DNA from 3 places in the Nonomuraea sp. NPDC049637 genome. Region 3 is predicted to be linked to each of the others. Evidence: riboswitches for the same ligand, from Rfam matches in the RefSeq annotation. Region 3 holds a riboswitch; each other region holds the start of a gene.
The links. Region 3 has a riboswitch for cyclic di-AMP ahead of AB0J71_RS08635 (CHAP domain-containing protein). Riboswitches for the same ligand answer to the same signal wherever they lie in the genome.
Positions count from the first base shown of each region.

Region 1: another riboswitch for cyclic di-AMP. It lies ahead of AB0J71_RS13440 (hypothetical protein); the one in region 3 lies ahead of AB0J71_RS08635 (CHAP domain-containing protein).
Region 2: another riboswitch for cyclic di-AMP. It lies ahead of AB0J71_RS00875 (C40 family peptidase); the one in region 3 lies ahead of AB0J71_RS08635 (CHAP domain-containing protein).

Region 1 is NZ_JBFAOM010000008.1:13,352-19,247, reverse strand. Features, by position in the region: gene AB0J71_RS13450 (amidohydrolase family protein) at 1-486, opposite strand, end outside; gene sigJ (RNA polymerase sigma factor SigJ) at 646-1,554, shown strand; gene AB0J71_RS13440 (hypothetical protein) at 1,571-2,536, opposite strand; cyclic di-AMP (ydaO/yuaA leader) riboswitch at 2,542-2,680, opposite strand; gene galT (galactose-1-phosphate uridylyltransferase) at 2,749-3,819, opposite strand; gene AB0J71_RS13430 (DeoR/GlpR family DNA-binding transcription regulator) at 3,816-4,595, opposite strand; partial or broken gene AB0J71_RS13425 (TrpB-like pyridoxal phosphate-dependent enzyme) at 4,850-5,896, opposite strand, start outside.
Region 2 is NZ_JBFAOM010000001.1:187,430-193,325, forward strand. Features, by position in the region: gene AB0J71_RS00865 (M48 family metallopeptidase) at 1-1,206, opposite strand, end outside; gene AB0J71_RS00870 (hypothetical protein) at 1,218-2,048, opposite strand; gene AB0J71_RS00875 (C40 family peptidase) at 2,183-2,665, opposite strand; cyclic di-AMP (ydaO/yuaA leader) riboswitch at 2,796-2,959, opposite strand; gene AB0J71_RS00880 (NlpC/P60 family protein) at 3,293-4,219, opposite strand; gene AB0J71_RS00885 (NYN domain-containing protein) at 4,352-5,674, opposite strand; gene AB0J71_RS00890 (phosphotransferase family protein) at 5,819-5,896, shown strand, end outside.
Region 3 is NZ_JBFAOM010000004.1:385,103-390,998, forward strand. Features, by position in the region: gene AB0J71_RS08615 (GNAT family N-acetyltransferase) at 115-549, opposite strand; gene AB0J71_RS08620 (MFS transporter) at 697-2,109, opposite strand; gene AB0J71_RS08625 (helix-turn-helix domain-containing protein) at 2,202-2,792, shown strand; gene AB0J71_RS08630 (hypothetical protein) at 2,817-2,960, opposite strand; cyclic di-AMP (ydaO/yuaA leader) riboswitch at 3,334-3,486, shown strand; gene AB0J71_RS08635 (CHAP domain-containing protein) at 3,500-4,162, shown strand; gene AB0J71_RS08640 (VOC family protein) at 4,403-4,756, shown strand; gene AB0J71_RS08645 (DUF4132 domain-containing protein) at 4,842-5,896, shown strand, end outside.

The DNA.
Region 1 (5,896 bases), on a different contig from region 3:
GAGGTAGTCGGCCCCCTCGGCCAGCCTGGCCCGGACGAACGCCGGCGCCTGCGCCGGGTCGGAGACGAAGTCGATCGCCGTGCCGTCGAGCCCGTCCAGGACGGTGCCCGCCAGGGCCGCCAGCAGCTGGGTCGGGTGCCCGCCGGGCGCGGTGGCCAGCGTGCCGGCGCTGCGCAGGTCGGCCACGTCGTCGTTCTCGGCGGCCAGCCGCCGCTGCCCGGCGAGCATCTGCGGGAGGCAGAACATGTCGAGCTCGGTGGTGACCCCGTACCGCAGGGCCTGGGCCAGGCTGCCGTCGAACACGTGGGTGTGCGCGTCGATCAGGCCGGGCAGCAGCGTCCTGCCCGTGCCGTCCACCTCGGCATCGGCCGGGTGGTCCGCGCCGGAGCCGACGGCGGCGATCAGATCGTTCTCGATCACCACGTCGGCCGTCGCGATGGTGTGCTCGCCGTCGAACACCCTGACGTCGCGGATCAATGTACGCATCGAAGCTCTCCCTCGTGAGTCGTGAACCCTCGGACGCCACCACAGAGGGGCAACCGGCCGGGAACTGTGACATGAGTGGCATAGATCACGCTTGATGGCTTCATGTCACAATCTCCGCCCGTCGGGACTCTTCGGTTGCGACAGATGAGGAGGCCCGCCATGACACCGACCCCGCGGCAGCCCGCCGACGCCGCCACCGAGCAGTTCCTCGGCTACCGGGAACTGCTGTTCTCCGTGGTCTACAACATGCTCGGCAGCGTCGCCGACACCGAGGACGTGCTGCAGGAGGCGTGGCTGGCCTGGTCCGCCCGGCACCGCAGGCCGGACGCCGGACCGGTGGAGAACGTCCGGGCCTACCTGGTGCGGATCGCGGTGAACCAGGCGCTCGCCCGGCGGGCGGACCTGAGCCGCCGGCAGGAGACCTACGTCGGCCCGTGGCTGCCGGAACCGCTGGTCACGGCCCCGGACAACGCCGGGGGCGCCGCCGGGAGCGGGGAGTCGTTGTCGATGGCGGTGCTGGTCGTGCTGGAGACGCTGTCACCGCTGGAACGAGCCGTCTTCGTGCTGCACGAGGTGTTCGGGTTCAGCCATCCGGAGACGGCCGACATCCTCGGGCGCACGCCGGCGGCCGTCCGGCAGCTCGCGGCCCGCGCCCGTCGCCACGTTCATGCCCGCCGTCCGCGTCACCGGACCGAGCCCGGCGTGCACGCCGAGGTGACCGAGCGGTTCGCCGCGGCGGCCCTCGGCGGTGACCTGCGGGCTTTGCTGGAGGTGCTGGCGCCGGAGGTGACCCTGTGGACCGACGGCGGCGGCAAGGGGCCCGCCACCAGCCTGCACCCGGTCCACGGCCGGGACGAGGTGGCCGCGATCTTCATGTCCGTGGCCGCGACGCTGACCCCCGGCGCGGTGGACCTGCGCTACCGGCGGGTGGCCGGGGATCCGTGCGCGCTGGTCTTCTCCGGTGACGGCCCGCTGGCCGTGGTCGTCGTCGATCTCACGCCCGAGGGCGACCGGATCGCCGCCGTCTACTCCGTCACCAACCCCGACAAGCTGACCGGCATCCGCTGAGCCGCCGGCCCCGCGGCTAGTTCATCGAGATGTGCACGTGGTCGTAGTGGTTCTCGGTGATGCTGCCGCGGTCGGACATCGAGCGCCAGCCCGAGCCCTGGTTGATGCGCTGCTTCCAGATCACGTACTTGACGCCCAGCTTGGCCTTGTTCTTCAGGGCCCAGTCGGCCAGCCGGTCGCCGAGCGCGTTGTTGACGGCGCTCGGCATGGTGCCGCCAGTGCTCATCATGAAGTCGCAGGCCCGGCCGAGCGGGTGCTCGCCGCTGGAGCCGGCCCGGAAGCAGCCCACCTCGTACGGCAGCGAGAAGTTCTTCTGCACCTGCGCGCGCATCAGCCGGGTGCGCGGCGTGATGTTGTCCGAGCCGGCCGGCAGCTCGGGCGCCCAGCTCCCGTCGGACTTCTTGCCCGGCCCGAACGGCACGAGGTCCTGGAGCTTCTTCTTGATGTCGTCGATGACGTCCTGGGCGTCGTCGCGCTGCTCGGCCACCTCCGCCGTGCCCGCCTTCAGCTGCGTCGCGAGCGCGGCGGCGGCCGTGGCGGCCTTCTTCTGGTCGTCGCGGGCCTTGGCCACGCTGTCCACGACCGCCTGCTGCTCGGCGGTGAGCTGTTCGAGCACGGCCGCGCCGCCGCCGTCCGGGGTCAGCATGAAGCCCGGCAGGGAGGCGTCGCGGCTCTGGTAGCGCAGCCGGGCGATCTCGGCGACCCGCTGCTCGGCCGTGGCGACCGCCTGCTCGGCGGCGGTGAGCCGCTGCTGGGCCGCGGTGGCGGCCTGCTGGGCCTTGGCCAGCTCGACCCGCTTGAGGTTGTACGTCTCGATCAGCTTGTCGACCTTGCGGTTGAGCTGCTTGAGCTGGGCCCGCAGCTGCGCCTCCGACGGCTTGGGCGCGGCTGACGCCGAGACTGAGGCGGCGGCCGGCTGGACGAGCAGGGCGGTGGCGGTGATGAGACCGACGGCAAGACTCGCGGGGGACGAAGCCGCCACGTGGTTGTTCCTCTCCCTCTGCCGGCCGGGTTAGCTGACGGGTTCGGGCACGGGAGCATTCCCTACCACTTGCGCGGATTCACCCCGGATGCGATGGGTCCCCGGCTCCCGGGCAACACGCCCGGGATTAGGCGTACAACGACCGTTATGGCCGGTGTCTAACGGGATATTAGTGGTAGATCACGAGTCATGCGACTTTAATGAGAAACCAATTAGTGATCAATTCGTGATCGCAACATGCGTGCCGCCTCCTCCGGCAGCACGTCGTTGACGAAGGCACCCATGGCCGACTCCGAGCCCGCCAGGTACTTCAGCTTCCCGGGCGCCCGCCTGATGCTGAACAGCTCCAGGTGCAGGTAGGCCAGCTCGCGGCCGTACCGCACCGGCGCCTGGTGCCAGGCGGAGATGTACGGCATCGACACCCCGAACAGCGCGTCGAGCGCCCGCAGCACCGAGGTGTACAGCGGCGCGAACGCGGCCCGCTCCTCCTCCGACAGCGCCGCCAGGTCGGGCACCTGCCGGTGCGGATACACGTGCACCTCGAACGGCCAGCGCGCGGCGGCCGGGACGAACGCCGTCCAGAGCTCGTTGGCGGCCACCACCCGCGTGCCGGCGGCCCGCTCGGCGGCCAGCACGTCGGCGAACAGGTTGCCGCCCGTGTGCCGCGAGGCGGCCCCGAGCTGGAGCTTGGTGCGCGGGGTCACGTAGGGGTAGGCGTAGATCTGCCCGTGCGGGTGGGGGAGCGTGATGCCGATCTCCTCACCCCTGTTCTCGAAGCAGAACACCTGCTCGACGCCCTCGATGCCGGACAGCTCGGCCGTGCGGTCGGCCCACGCCTCCATCACCAGCCTGACCTGGGCGTTGGAGAGCCTGGAGAAGGAGGAGGAGTGGTCGGAGGTGAAGCAGACCACCTCACACCGCCCGACACCCGGCCGCACCTCACTCAGGCCGCCGACATCCCCGTAAGTCCCAAAATTTCCGGAGAAAGAGGGAAAGCGGTTCTCGAACACCACCACGTCATAGTCGTGGGCCGGGATCTCCGACGCCCGCGTGTCGGACGACGGGCACAACGGGCACTCGTCGGCCGGCGGCAGGAACGTGCGCGTCTGCCGATGGCCGGCGATCGCGATCCACTCCTCGGTCAGCGGGTCGTAGCGCAGCTCGGAGGCCACCGGCCGCGGGTCGAGCGGCCGCCGGTCGATCGCGCTCCGGTCGGCGTCGTCGCGCCGGTCGAAGTAGATCAGCTCTCGGCCGTCTGCCAGGTGGGTGATGGTGCGCTTCAAGGCGTGCCCTCCGCGATGATCAGTTCTCCGGCCCGTTCGGCCAGTTCGGTGCGTGCTTCCTCGGGCAGCCCCGCGTCGCTGATGACCACGTCGGCCTCGGTCAGCTCGGCGATCGTGCTGATGCCGACCGTGTTCCACTTGGTGTGGTCGGCGGGGACCACCAGCCGGTGCGCCGCGGCCACCAGCTCCCTGTCGGTCTCGGACTCCAGCAGGTTGGGCGTGGTGAACCCGGCGCGCAGGCTCATGCCGTGCACCCCGAGGAAGAGCGTGTCCACGTGCAGGCGGCGGATGGCCGCCACCGCCACGGGGCCGACGAGCGCGTCGGAGGGGGTGCGCACGCCGCCGGTCAGCACGACCGTGCGGTCGGCGCGCGGGTTGCGGTGGAAGACCTCGGCGACGGGGATCGAATTGGTGATCACGGTCAGCTCGGGCACCGCGACCAGATGGTGGGCCAGCGCCCATATGGTGGTGCCGGCGGAGAGCGCCACGGCGGTGCCCGGCCGGACGAGAGTGGCCGCGTGCCGCGCGATGGCCTCCTTCTCCTGCTGCTGGCGGGCGGACTTGGCGGTGAAGCCCGGCTCCTCGGTCGAGCCAGGGCCGAGGGCCGTCGCGCCACCATGAACCTTCTCCAGCAGCCCGCGCTCGGCCAGCACCTCAAGGTCGCGGCGTATCGTCATGTCGGAGACGCCGAGCTCGCGCACGAGGTCGGCCACCCGGACGCCGCCGCTGCTGCGTACGCGTTCCAGGATCGTCTGCTGACGCTGCTGTGCGAGCACGCCCACCCCTTCCAACAGATTCCACCAAATTATGACACGAGTTTGTTGAGGAATGTTAGGTCACGGCGTATCGCTTGTGCGAGCCGCGGGCAGGGGAGACCTTGAGGGTCACGATCCCGACCGCTGGAGGTGAGCCCATGGCGAAACGTGCACGCAAGGGCAGGGCGCGCAAGAAGAAGAAGGCGAACCACAGGAAGCGCCCGAACGCGAACTGAACACGGGTGGCCGCGCTCTCGCGGCCACCCGTGTCGTCTTCAGCCGGGCAGTTCGGTGAGCGCCTGGTCGAGGCGCTCCTGCGGAAGCGAGTAGTCCTCCAGTTCGCCGGCCAGGTGGCGGTCGTAGGCGGCCAGGTCGAAGTGGCCGTGCCCGCACAGCGCGGTGAGGATCACCTTCTCCTCGCCGCTCTCCTTGCAGCGCAGCGCTTCGGCGATGGTCTCGGCCAGCGCGTGCGTGGGCTCGGGGGCCGGGACGATGCCCTCGGTCCGTGCGAAGCGCACACCCGCCTCGAAACACTCGCTCTGGGTACGGGTCACCGCCTCGAACAGGCCCAGCTCGTACATGTGGGACAGCAGCGGCGCCATGCCGTGATAGCGCAGCCCGCCGGCGTGGATCGGGTCGGGGACGAAGGAGTGCCCGAGGGTGTGCATCTTCAGCAGCGGCGTCAGCCCGGCGGTGTCGCCGAAGTCGTAGGCGTACACGCCGCGGGTGAACGACGGGCAGGCGGCCGGCTCGACGGCCCTGAACCGGGTGCCGATCCGTCCGGCCAGCTTCTCCCGCAGGAAGGGGAAGGCGAGACCGGCGAAGTTGGAGCCGCCGCCGGTGCAGCCGATGACCAGGTCCGGCAGCTCCGGCAGCTGCGCCAGGGCCTCCTCGCCGATCACCGTCTGGTGCATCAGGACGTGGTTCAGCACCGAGCCGAGCGCGTACCGGGCCTCGGGGGTCGCGGCGGCCACCTCGACCGCCTCGCTGATCGCCAGGCCCAGGCTGCCGGGGGAGGCGGGGTCGTCGGCCAGCGCCTTGCTGCCCGCGCCGGTGAGGGGTGAGGGGCTGGGGTTGACGGTGGCGCCGTACACGCGCATGAGCGAGCGCCGGTACGGCTTCTGGTCGTAGGACGCCCGAACCATCCAGATCCGGCATTCGACGTCGAACTGGGCGCAGGCGAACGCCAGGGCCGACCCCCACTGTCCCGCGCCGGTCTCCGTGGTCAGCAGCCGCACGCCTTCCTTGGCGTTGTAGTACGCCTGCGGCACGGCGGTGTTCGCCTTGTGCGACCCGGCCGGTGAGACGCCCTCGTACTTGTA
Region 2 (5,896 bases), on a different contig from region 3:
GTACGCGTTGAGCGCCGTGGTGCGCCGCGAGGCGTCGGCGACCAGCACGTCCTCGACCGGGACGCCGTCCCGCTCGGCCATGGCCAGCAGCTCCGACCGCAACGAGCCCTGCGGCATGGAGGTGAAGTCGTTGAACAGCGGCTCGAACACCACCGGATAGACGTACGACACGCCCAGGGTGAGCGCGAAGGCGCCCACGGCGGCCGGGATCCACCAGCGGCGCACCCTGCGCGCCAGCGCCACGAGGGCCAGCAGCATGACGGCCGTCAGCAGCACGCTGACGCCGGTGTTCTTGAGCCGGTCGGCGGTCCAGCCCGCCCAGTCCTGGGTGGACAGGCCGTAGTCGCGCAGGATCGTCTCGAACCACATGCCGAGCGGCCACCTCAGCACCTCGGTGATCGCGGTGAGCACCACCACACCGAGGAGCACCCGCACCCACCACGGGCCCCTGAGCACGCCGAGCACCTTGGCCGCGAACGGTGTCAGGACCAGCAGCCCGGCGAACAGGACCGTGAGGCCGAGCGAGATGTAGCCGGGCAGGGTCGTGGCCGCGTCGAACGCCTGCGCCCTGGCGATCTGGGCGCCGCTGAAGTCGCGGGCGGGGTCGGGGGCGACGGCGGGCGCGCCCGCCGCCAGGACCCGCCAGGGGGTGGTGAACGCGGCCACCGCCAGGATCACGCCGCCGACCAGGACCAGGGCGGCGCCGGCCGCGCGCCTGGAGCGGGATTCCGCGCGTTGGCGTTCGCGGGCGATCAGGTGCTCCGCCGTTCCCGTCAGCTTGCCGGTTCCCGGACGGGGGTCGGCGTCCTCGGTGAGGGGGACGGCGGGGTCGCCCGCGCCCTCGCCGGCCTGCGCGGGGGCCGAGGCGTCGGCGGCGGGGGCGCCGGCGCGGGTCGCGTGGGGGCGGTCGTCGGGGGTGGGGGGCTGGGGGTGACGGGGGTCCTCGGTGTCGGGGTCGGCGTCCGCGTCAGGGCGGGCGTCCGGGCGGGCGTCCGGATCGTCCGGGTCGTCGGGGTGTCCCGGGGATTCGGGGGGCTCGTTGGTGCCGGACGGCTCCTGCGGCGCACCGTCGCCGGGCCGGTCTCCGCCGTCGTCCCTGATGGCCACACCTCCGCCGTGCGCCGCCGTGCCGGGCTCGTCGGCCACTCCGGCGACCGCTCCGGCGGGCTCGTCCCCTTCCCGGGGCGGGTCGTTCCGCTCGCTCATCTGCCTCCCCTTCACGCGAGCTGCTCTCGTACGTACTCGCGCCACCGTGCCGCCAGCGTCTCGGCGGTGAGCCCCACGGAGGCGAGCGCCTGATCGACGCCGGCCACGCGGGCATCACGGTAGAGCCGTACCAGGGTCCCGTCACCGAACCGGTCTGCGAGGAAGCGACACGCCATCCAGGCCTCCTGGTACGCCCGCGCGAGCCGTCCGGGGTCGGCCGCCGTGGGGGCGAAAGCCGCAGGTCCGGGCAACTCGCTCGGCAGCCGGCCGGCCCGTACGTCGGCGGCCAGTTCGGCGGCGGCCGTCCCGACGGGTAGCCCGGCGTCGCGGTAGGCCACGTAGTCGGCGAACCCCTCGTAGAGCCAGACGGGCAGCCGGTCGGTGCCCGCGGCGACGTGGGTGAGCTCATGGGTGAGGACGACGTCGCGTCCCGTGGGGGTGAGCCGGGCGAAGGAGCCGGGCACGACGATCACCCTGGCGCCGTCGGCCACCGCGGCCAGCCCGTCCAGCGGGCCCGTGCCCGCCAGCCCGGCCGCCTCCGCGTCGGAGTCCGGCACGACGACCAGCGCGCGTACCGGCCGGCCGAGCACCGCGGACACCCGCGCTCCGGCGAGGTCCGCGCGGCGGGCCAGATCGGCGAGCACGCCGGGGTCGGCGCGATGCCCCACGACCACGGACCGTGCGCCGCGGGCCACCTGACCGCCGTCGCTCCACAGACCGCGCGCCCCGGCGGGCAGGACGGCGGCGGGCGGCGCGTCGGCGACCACGAGAACCGCCGCCAGCAGCAGGACCGAGAGGAGCAGGCGCGGACCGCGGAGGGACGGACGCACCTGCGAGGACACGGCCCGATGCTAGTAGGCCCACGCCCCTCCCGGCCCCTTCACGAGACCGGCCCCTTACGAGACCAGCCCTTCACGGGCCCGGGCATGCGACAGGCCCCGGCCCGGACCGGGGAGGGTCCGGGCGGGGCCCGTTGTCACGCGCCGGGACGCACCGCGCCGACGAACGACGACTTCCGCCATCCGCCCAGTTTGTCGATGCGCACCCGTTCGCCGGTCCGCGGCGAATGGACCATCTTGCCGTGGCCGACGTACATGCCGACGTGGCCCAGCCCGTTGAAGAACATCAGGTCACCCGGCTTGAGATTGCGCCAGGAGACCTTCCGCTTGATGCGGGCGAACTGGCTGTTCGTCACGCGCGGGAGTCGTACTCCGGCCTTCTTCCAGGCGTACTGGACGAGTCCGGAGCAGTCGAACGCACCAGGGCCCGTGGCCCCGTACCGGTACGGGTCGCCGACCTGATGCTTGGCGACGGCGACGGCCCTGCGGGCCCTCGACGCCTGCCGCGCGGCCTTCGCCGACTTCGCGGACCTGACGGTCTTCGCCGACTTGGCCGACTTCGCAGTGGCCGCCTTGGCGGTGCTGGACACCGCGGTGAGCCTGACGGCCGATTCGCTCACCGTCTGCGCCCCGGCCGGTACGGCATGGAGAACCGCACCTCCGGCCGTCACGGTCATCGTGAGTGCGACGCCCCTCAGGGCGAGACGGGACAGACGGGGGTTATGCAGGGAGGTAGACAGGATTTCTCCTTGTGTCTTCCACGAACGCCTACCGGGTTAGCTGACGGATTCGGGCCTGGAAGTCGCCCTACGGCGCGATGGCGCGCCGATTCACCCCTGATCCCGGGGGATTACGGGATCTTTGGGTCCCCGGCTCCGTGCCTCCTGGCTGCACGGACTCGGCAGGTCGCCACCCGATGTTGTGCCTGAACGGGGATATCGGCGGCGACCGCTGGATTTCTCTCTGGTCCACATCGGGGGTTCCGATGTCGATCCGCGGTGCGCATGGCTTGCTGACCGCGACGCCAGAAACTACGCCGAGGGGTCAAGATTTGGCAAAGGGAGACACGGCCTGTAAAGATCAGATAAGGGTGGGAGTCAAGGGTGAAACCGCTGCTGGAACCGAGGGTTCCGTTACAGGTTTGTGACCCTTCTCACACTTCCCGGCACACCTGATTGTCAGGGCGCTTTCGCCCCCTTTGTCCCATTCGCCCCAGGGATCACGCACACCGGTCGGGCGGGGCCGAGTCAGGGGCGGATGGCTCCGACGAGAGGGCGGCCGTAGTCGGCGAGGCGGACGACCTTGACGACGTCACCCGTCTGCGGCGCGTGGACGATCTTGCCGCCGCCCGCGTAGATGCTGACGTGCCCGAGCCCCTCGCTGAAGATCAGGTCCCCCGGCTGGAGGTCCTTGAGGTCCACCTTGCGGCTGGCGCCCCAGGCCCACTGCTGCCAGGTCGTACGCGGCAGCGAGACGCCGGCGGCGCGCCAGGCGGCCTGGGTCAGCCCTGAGCAGTCGTAGCCGCGCGGGCCCGTGCCGCCGAAGATGTACGGCTTGCCGACCTGGGCGAAGGCGAAGTTGAGTACGGCGGCCGCGCTGCCCGAGGCGGGACCGGTGTACTTGATGCCGGTGCTGTTGGGGTTGCCCGGGTTGTAGGCCCCCAGCTTGTCCAGGAGCTTCTTCTGCTGGCCGACCAGCTTCAGCACCTCGGCCCGCTCCTTCTGGACGGCGTCCCGCTCCTTGTCGGCGTCGGCCAGCGCGGTCTCGGCGTTGTCGCGCTCGGCCTTGAGACCCTTGTTCTCCCGGTCGAACGCGGCCAGCTTCTCCAGCCGCTCGCGCGAGAGCTGCCCGGCCATGGCCAGCCCGGCCAGCAGGTTCTCGGGGTCGTTGACGCCGACCATGCCGGGCAGGGAGGTGACGTCCCCGCCCAGCTTGTACGAGTCCACCGCCACCTTGATGATCTCGGCGCGGAGGTCGGCGACCGTCTGCAGCTTCTGCTTGTAGCGGTCGTTCAGCCTGGTGTAGGCGTCCTTGGCCTTCTTGTAGTTCTCGGTCGCCGTGTTGTACCGGTCGACGACCTTGTCGGCCTTGTCGTTGAGCTTGTCCAGCTTGGCCTTGGCCTGTTTGAGAGTGGGCTTGGGATCAGCGAGCGCCGCACCCATCGGGACCGTCATCAGTCCGATCGCGAGACCCGCGGCCACCGCCACCCGGCCAAACCTCACAGCGTCGCCTCCCAGGGATTACACCTGGGGCGAAATAGTACAGAAGTGGCGGGTGGCGTCTCGCCAATAGTGCTAATTCGTAACTTATGCGCGGCCCAACCGGCGCAGCAGCAGACCGGACGGAACCGGTCTGGCACCCATCCGGCGTACGGACTCGGCCACCTCGCGGTCGGAGGAGACGACGGCGATGGCCCGGCCGGGCGGCTCGGCCCGGACGAGCTGGCGGATGAGGTCGTCGGCGATCTCCCCCGGCGCGCTGAAGAGCACCCGCACCCCGCGTGGCGCCACCACCTGCACCGGCGCGTTGAGCTCGGCGCCGTCGAAGACCACCGTCACCTCGACGCGGGTCTGGGCGACCAGCCCGCCGAGGCCGGTCATCAGCCGGTTGCGCTGGTCGGCGAGGGTGAGCGTGCCGTAGCCGGTCTTCGTGACGTTGTAGCCGTCGATGATCAGGTGCACCTGCGGCAGCGCCAGGAGCTGGTCGAGGAGCTGCGGGTCGTCGTCGGCCAGGGCCCGCGCGGGCACGCCGCGCACCCCCGGACGCTCGCCGGTGCTGGCCGCGACCGAGTCGGCGGGCCTGCTGATCGTGGTGGGCAGCGCCAGCTCCCTGCGCAGCCCGGCCGAGGCGTCCTGGAGGGCGTCGAGCAGCACCCTGATGCGGGCGTCCTCGATGCTGCGGCCCTCGCGGGCGGCCCGGCGGGAGGCTTCGAGCTGCCTCTCCACGTCGGCCAGGCGCTCGCGCAGGCGGCGCAGCTCGGCCTCGCCCGCGTTGCCGGCGGTGGAGGCGGCGTGCCGGGCGTCGTCGGCGGCCTGTTCCATCTCCTCGGCCCTGCGGGTGGCGGCCTTGGCCCGCTCGCGGGCGTCGTGGAGCTTGCGCCGCAGGTCGGAGTTCTCGGCGCGGGCCGCCTTGATCTGCTCGCGCAGCCGGTCGGCCTCCTCCTTGGCGGCGCTCTTCTGGGCGGCGAGCTGCTCGCGCAGCCGCGTCACGGCCTCCTCGCGCTCGGACCCCTCGGCCGCCACGGCGGACTGCTCCAGGTCGGCGCGGGCGGTTTCGATCATCTCCGCCCAGCCGGGCGGTCTGGTGAGATAGGCTGCGGCAGCCACCAGCACGGGGTCGGCGGCGGGCGGCACACTGCCCTCGGCCAGCGCGGCGACCAGCTCGGGCCACCCGGCGGCGACGGACTCGGCGACCAGTTCGCGGAACTTCTTGTCGTTCTCCAGCTGCGCGGCGATCGGCGCGCTGCCCAGCTTGGCGCGCTTGCGCGGGTCGAACTTGGCGATGCCGCGCAGCGGCGGCGGCACGGAGACGGCGGGCATCGTGCCGAGGACCTGCGCGGCCAGGTCGACGACGTTGAGGCGCACCTGCTCGGGAAGCGGGCGAGACAGGCCTTCACCCGCTGAACTCATCCCACTTGTCCCTTCGTGACATGCCCTTTCAGACAAGGGTACGGCTCTTGCGTACCTGACCGTAACGGTCCCTTGAACCTAGACAAGCGCTTGGTAGGGGGTATACGACTGAGCCGGGGCAGCGGTCCGGCGCGGAGGTGAGCGGTGACGGAACAGATGCGCACGTCCACGCGTGACCTGGAGGAACTGCGCGAGCGGGCGTCCCGCTGGCTGCGCGGCCGG
Region 3 (5,896 bases):
ACGGAGCCGGCCACCGGTGGCCCGGAAGTGCGGACAACCGGTGAGGATCGGCGAACGGCGGCCGGACCGGGGAGAACGCCTGGAACCTGTTCTCCCCACGTGCCGGAGCAGGGGTCACTTCGGTTGCCAGCGACAGATCTTCTTGGTGGTGAGGGTCGCGCCGATGCGGGCGTAGAAGCGTTGGGCGGCGACGTTGGCCTCGCCCACCTCCCAGCGGATCACCTTGCCGTCGGCGGCTTCGGCCACAGCCTGCATCAGCTGTTCGCCTACGCCGTCGCCGCGCTCGGAGCCGGTCACGTACAGGTCGTCCAGGGCGAGGTAGTCCTGGCCGGACCAGAAGCTGATGCGCTCCAGCCAGGAGACGTAGCCGACGGCCCGGCCGCTCCGCTCGGCGATCAGGTAGGTGATCTCCGGGCGGGCGAGCAGCCGCTCCAGGTCCTCGACGCCTACGGTGACGGCCGAGGACTGGCCTTGGTGTTCGGCCAGGCCGCGCATGAGGTCGTGCACGATGGCGGCGTCCTCGGGTGTGGCACGACGGATCGTTGTCACAGTGATCCCTTCCGGGTTCAGGAGCGGGGTGGTGTGTTTCAGGTCCGCTCGCCGGCTGCTGGGCGAGCTTGGTCGTGGTGGAGGAGTTGCCGGCGGCGCAGGCGGGTCGACGAGCCGCCGTGGCGCCGGCAACCAGGCGGTCCCCGCTCACTGAGAGCCGGCTTGCGCCGCAGGTGACGGGCGGCCGGGCGTTACCAGCGCCGCGACGGCCGCGCCGACGGCCGATGCGATCGCGGCCACGGTGAATCCGCTGGTGAAGCCGTTCAACGTGGTCCCGGCCAGGCTCGCGGCTGCGACGCTGGAGATGACGGCGGCTCCGATGGACGCGCCGAACTCGTGGAAGGTGCTCACGATGCCGGAGGCGATCCCGGCCTCGTGGGGCGCCACCTGACCGAGGGCGGTCGCCGAGGCGATGACGAACATCGCGCCGGTGCCCGCCGCCGCGACGGCCACGCCTGCCACGACGCTGACGACGTTCGTCGAGAAGGCCGGTACGGCCATGCCGATCGCCGCGACCGTCAGACCGGCGACGGCCAGGGCGCGCCCGCCCCACCGGCCGAGCAGGCGTCCGGTCAGGTTGGCGCCGAGCATCGTCGCCACCGCGACCGGCAGGAACAGCAGCCCGGCCTGCAGCGCGCCGTAGCCCAGAGCGTGCTGGAAGTAGAAGGTTCCCAGGAAGAACACAGCGATCATCAGTGCCGTGGCCATCAGGATGAGGAAGGCCCCGACCGCCACGGGTCGCCGGGCGAGCAGTCGCACGTCCATCAGGGGCGAACGCGCCCGCCTCTGCCACAGCACGAACAGCACGTAGCCCACGGCAGCCGCGAGCACGAGCCACCCGGTGAGCGCGCTGAGCCATCCCTTCTCGCCGGCGGCGATGAGTGCGTAGATCAACGACCCGCTGGCGGACGTCACCAAGATCGCACCAAGGACGTTCAGCCGGGGCCGGGAGGCGGGCGAAGGCGTACGCGCCGGGAGCAGTACGGCGAGGACCACGGCGATCACCAGGCCGATGGGCACGTTGACGTGGAACACCCACGACCATCCGGGCCCGGCGGTGAGCAGGCCGCCGAGGAGTACGCCGAGCGCGGCGCCGCCGCCGCCGAGCGCGGACCAGACGCCCAGGGCCTTGTTCCGCTCCTCTCCGTCGAACAGGGCGACCACCAGCGACAGGGCCGCGGGCGACAGCAGCGCGGCCCCGACGCCCTGTGCCACCCGACCCGCGAGCAGCGTGCCCGCCGACCCGGCCAACCCTGTGACCAGCGACGCGACGCTGAACAGCAACAGGCCGGCGATCACGATCCGCTTGGCGCCCAGCAGGTCCGTGATGCGGCCGCCGAGCAGCATGAGCCCGCCGAAGGTGAGCGTGTAGGCGCTGACTGTCCAGGTCAGCGCCTCGCGACTGAGGGCGAGGTCCGTTTCCATGTGCGGCAGCGCGATGGCGACGACGGTGACGTCCAGGATCAGCATGAGCTGGGCCACGCCGAGGAAGCCGAGGATGCGCCACCGGGCCGGCAGTGGCTCGTGGAGCTCTGCCTGGTGCACTGCAGATTGGGTCATCAAATCCTCCAGCTGTTATCTCGTATGTCCATATACGAGTTCTGCTGGGACACTATAAGCCGTATATGCGTATACGAGATAGGGTGGGGGGCATGGCTGCCTCTCCTGCTCGCTCCAGGCGCCGTGTCGATGCCGAGCGCAGCATCGCCCGCATCGTGTCCGCGGCACGCGAACTGATGCGCTCGGACCCGCATGCGACCACCGACGACATCGCCCGTGCCGCCGGCGTCGGGCGGATGACCCTGTACGGACATTTCCGGACCCGGGCCGACCTCATCGAGGCGGCACTGGTCGAGGCGCTGCGAGACGGCGACGAGCTCCTGGCCTCCGTCGACCTGACGGGCGCCGCGCGCGAAGCCATGGGGCGTCTGCTGGCGTCCAGCTGGGAGTTGGTGGCCGAATCAGCGGCCCTGCTGGCCGCCGCCGAAGGAGTCCTGCCCGCTGGGCGGGTCCGGGAGCTGCACGACGAACCCGCCCAGCGCATGGCCGAACTCGTCCACCGTGGCCAGGATCAAGGCGTCTTCCGTACCGACCTGCCCGCCGCCTGGCTGGTGAGCCTCACCCACTACATCCTGCACGGCGCGGCGAACGAGGTACGGCAAGGACGCCTGGCCCGGAACGATGCCGCCGAAACAGTCACGAAGTCCATCCAATCGGTACTGGCCGCGCCGGTTCCGGGGTGAGGTGGCGGACCTCGTGGACAGGGTTCAGAGCAGTTGTGCCTGTACGAATCCGGCGAGCAGCACAGCGAAGCCGCCGATCTCGCCCACGATGAGCGCCGTCATGAACGCCGTCGTGCCGCGGACGGGATGGCGGAACTGATTGCCGGTGTCCCGGCGCCGACCGCTCAACTCGACGAAGAAGCCGGCAGGAGCACGACGATGGTGTCGTCCCCCGGGCGTACGACGCTACGCATGACGGTCGCGGGAAGAGGTTCGGCGGCGAGGCTGGCTCTGACCCATCGTGAGAAGCGGTGAGCGGGCTCGGTGCCCTCCTCCGTCGTGGGTGTGCCGGGCGGTCGGGCGGCGTGCCAAGGTAAAGAATTCGTGGGTAAAACGCCGGTCTGACAGGCGTTTTCGAAGCGCTTCTTCCAAGTTGGCTTGTACTGCTCTATGCCATTCACATACCTTCAATGTCAGTTACGACGTAGGCCCGGTGAGCATCCGCGCCACAGTACGTCCCGACCATTGCCGAGACCGCGTCTGATCTGCGTGAACACGTAGAACGGCGTGGCCGCCGAATCCGCTCGGACAAACACGCGGAACCGGGGACCCACATTCTGTGGGGTGAATCGGAGCACCTCCCGCGAGGGCATCCGTAGGGCACTTCCACGCCCGAACCCGTCAGCTAACCCGGTAGGCGGAATGGAAGCAAGGAGCAATACCTCTTCATGACCATCAACGCCTTCACCCGTGCCCTTACGCCCGCCGCCCGCCTCGTGCTCGGCGTGAGCGTCGCTGCCGGTGCGGCTCTCGTCGCAGGCCCGGTCTTCGCCGATCAGGCGTCCGGCGCGCGTTCCGACACCGTCGCCTCGCACAGCGTCGAGCAGAAGACCGCCGGGCAGGTGAGCGCGCAGTCGGTGCTGAAGATCGCCGAGTCGCAGATCGGAGTGACCGAGAACGCCGCGGGCGGCGGCACCCCGTTCCACAGCTGGTACATGTCCTCGCCTCGGGCGAAGGAGACCATGGCCCGCGACGGCGGCAGCCTGCAGTCCTACGCCAACGCCCCGTGGTGCGCGATGTTCGTCTCCTGGGTGGGCGAGAAGGCCGGCGCTCGGTCCACCGTCGGCTGGGACGCCTACACCGTCACCTACGCCAAGTGGTTCGAGGCCAACAAGCGCTGGGGGAGCGAGGCCAAGCCGGGCGCCGTCGTCTTCTACTCCTGGGACGACAAGTCCGTCGAGAGCATCGACCACGTGGGCCTGGTGAAGCAGGACAACGGCGACGGCACGATCACCGCGATCGAGGGCAACACCGGCAACGGCAAGGTCGAGCAGCGCATCCGGCCCAAGTCCCAGGTCGTCGGGTACGGCTACCCGCAGTACAAGGCCTGACGGCAGGCCGAGGACTCCTCTCCGTGCGACGGTGAGGGCAACGGAAGTGGCGCAGGGCGAGGCCCTGCGCCACTTTCGCGTCTCGCGGAGCAACGCCGTGAGACCGGCGCGCTCGTGCCGGCCCAGTTCATGCTCCGAAGCAGCGCAGTACGGCGTCGACCATGGCCGAGGCGGCCGGATGGCGGTAGGAGGCCGGGCCGCCACGAGGCCGGGCCGGCGGTCCTGTCTATGCTCAAGCTCATGGCACTGGAATGGGAACAGATCATCGTCGACTCCGCCGACCCGGTCGCTCTCGGGCGCTGGTGGGCCGGGGCTCTCGGCTGGGTCGTGGTCGACGAGACCGAGGAGATCATCGAGATCCGGCCTGAGCCGGACCGGATGCCGGGGCTGCTCTTCGTGCCGGTCCCCGAGGGCAAGACGTCGAAGAACCGGCTCCACCCCGACTTCCGCCCCGACGACCAGGAGGCCGAGGTCGCCCGGTTGCTCTCCCTCGGCGCCCGGCGCGTCGACAGCGTGCAGGACGAGCAGCACTGGGTGACCCTCCTCGACCCGGAGGGCAACGAGTTCTGCGTCCTGGGCGAACGGAAGCACTGAGCAACACCCGGGTCTGCGGGCGGCCCGCTGGCAGTCGTCCAGAACGACGATGTTCGTTCGGACGTCGTGCGACTACGATCATCGGATGACGTTCGCCGGCAATTGGGATCATCTGGAACCGGCTACCAGGGAGGCCTACCGGCGTTTCGACGCCCTCACCGAGCAGGGCCTCGACCCCGGTCCCGACACCGACTGGCGCCTCTACGGCACCTACGCCCACACCAAGCTCTGGCTCGGCCCGCACGGCGGCCACGACTACGACGAGCGCGTCCTGCGCCTGGTCCGCACCGTGGCCGCGCGCGCCGTCGACTGGACGCCCGACGACGCCTGGAACCTGGCCGAACGCGCCGGCTACTGGGCCCGCCAGGGCCACACCCGCCACGAGGAGCTCTACCGGATACCGCTGGCGGCCGCCCACCTGCTCCATCCGCAACAGCGCCGCGACCTGTTCGGCCACCTGACGGACCTCGGAGAGCTCCAGCCGCTCCTGGAGAGGCTGCTCACCGAGGAGGGCTCAGCCGGCGCGGTCAGGAACGTGATCGGGGAGGCCGACCCCTTCGCCACGATGCTGGCCGAGGAGTACGGCGTCCGCCTGGCCGGAATGTTGCCGCTGCTGCGTCACTGGGCCACCGCCGACACACCGGCCCCAGGCGACGGCTGGTTGCCGGTCGTCGGCGGCCTGCTCACCCCTGAGGCCGTCGTCCTGGTCCGCGAGCTGATCACCCGCCTGGCCGCCTACCGGGGCGGCCCGTTCGTCTGCCACCACGCCGGCATCAGCTGGAGCGAGGACCGCTTCCTGAAGGGCCGGACCGTCTGGGTGGCGTGCGGCCTGATCCGGACCTGCGAGGTCATCGACGAGCCTTGGGTCCCGTCGCTGCTCGCCGACGCCGCCGTCACCTGCGGCACCGGCCATGACGGCCCCGGCTCCACCTGCCGCAGCGAGACCGTCGCCAACGAGGCTGTCGGCGTGCTGGCCCGCCGGGGCGGACCCGAGACCGTCACCCCGCTGGCGCTCGTTCAGACGCAGGTGCGGGCGGCGTCCGTACAGGAGAAGGTGACGCGCGCGCTCGATGCGCTCGCCGACGCGGCCGCTATGACCCGCGACCAGTTCCTCGACCGCACGCCGCTCGCCGCCACCGC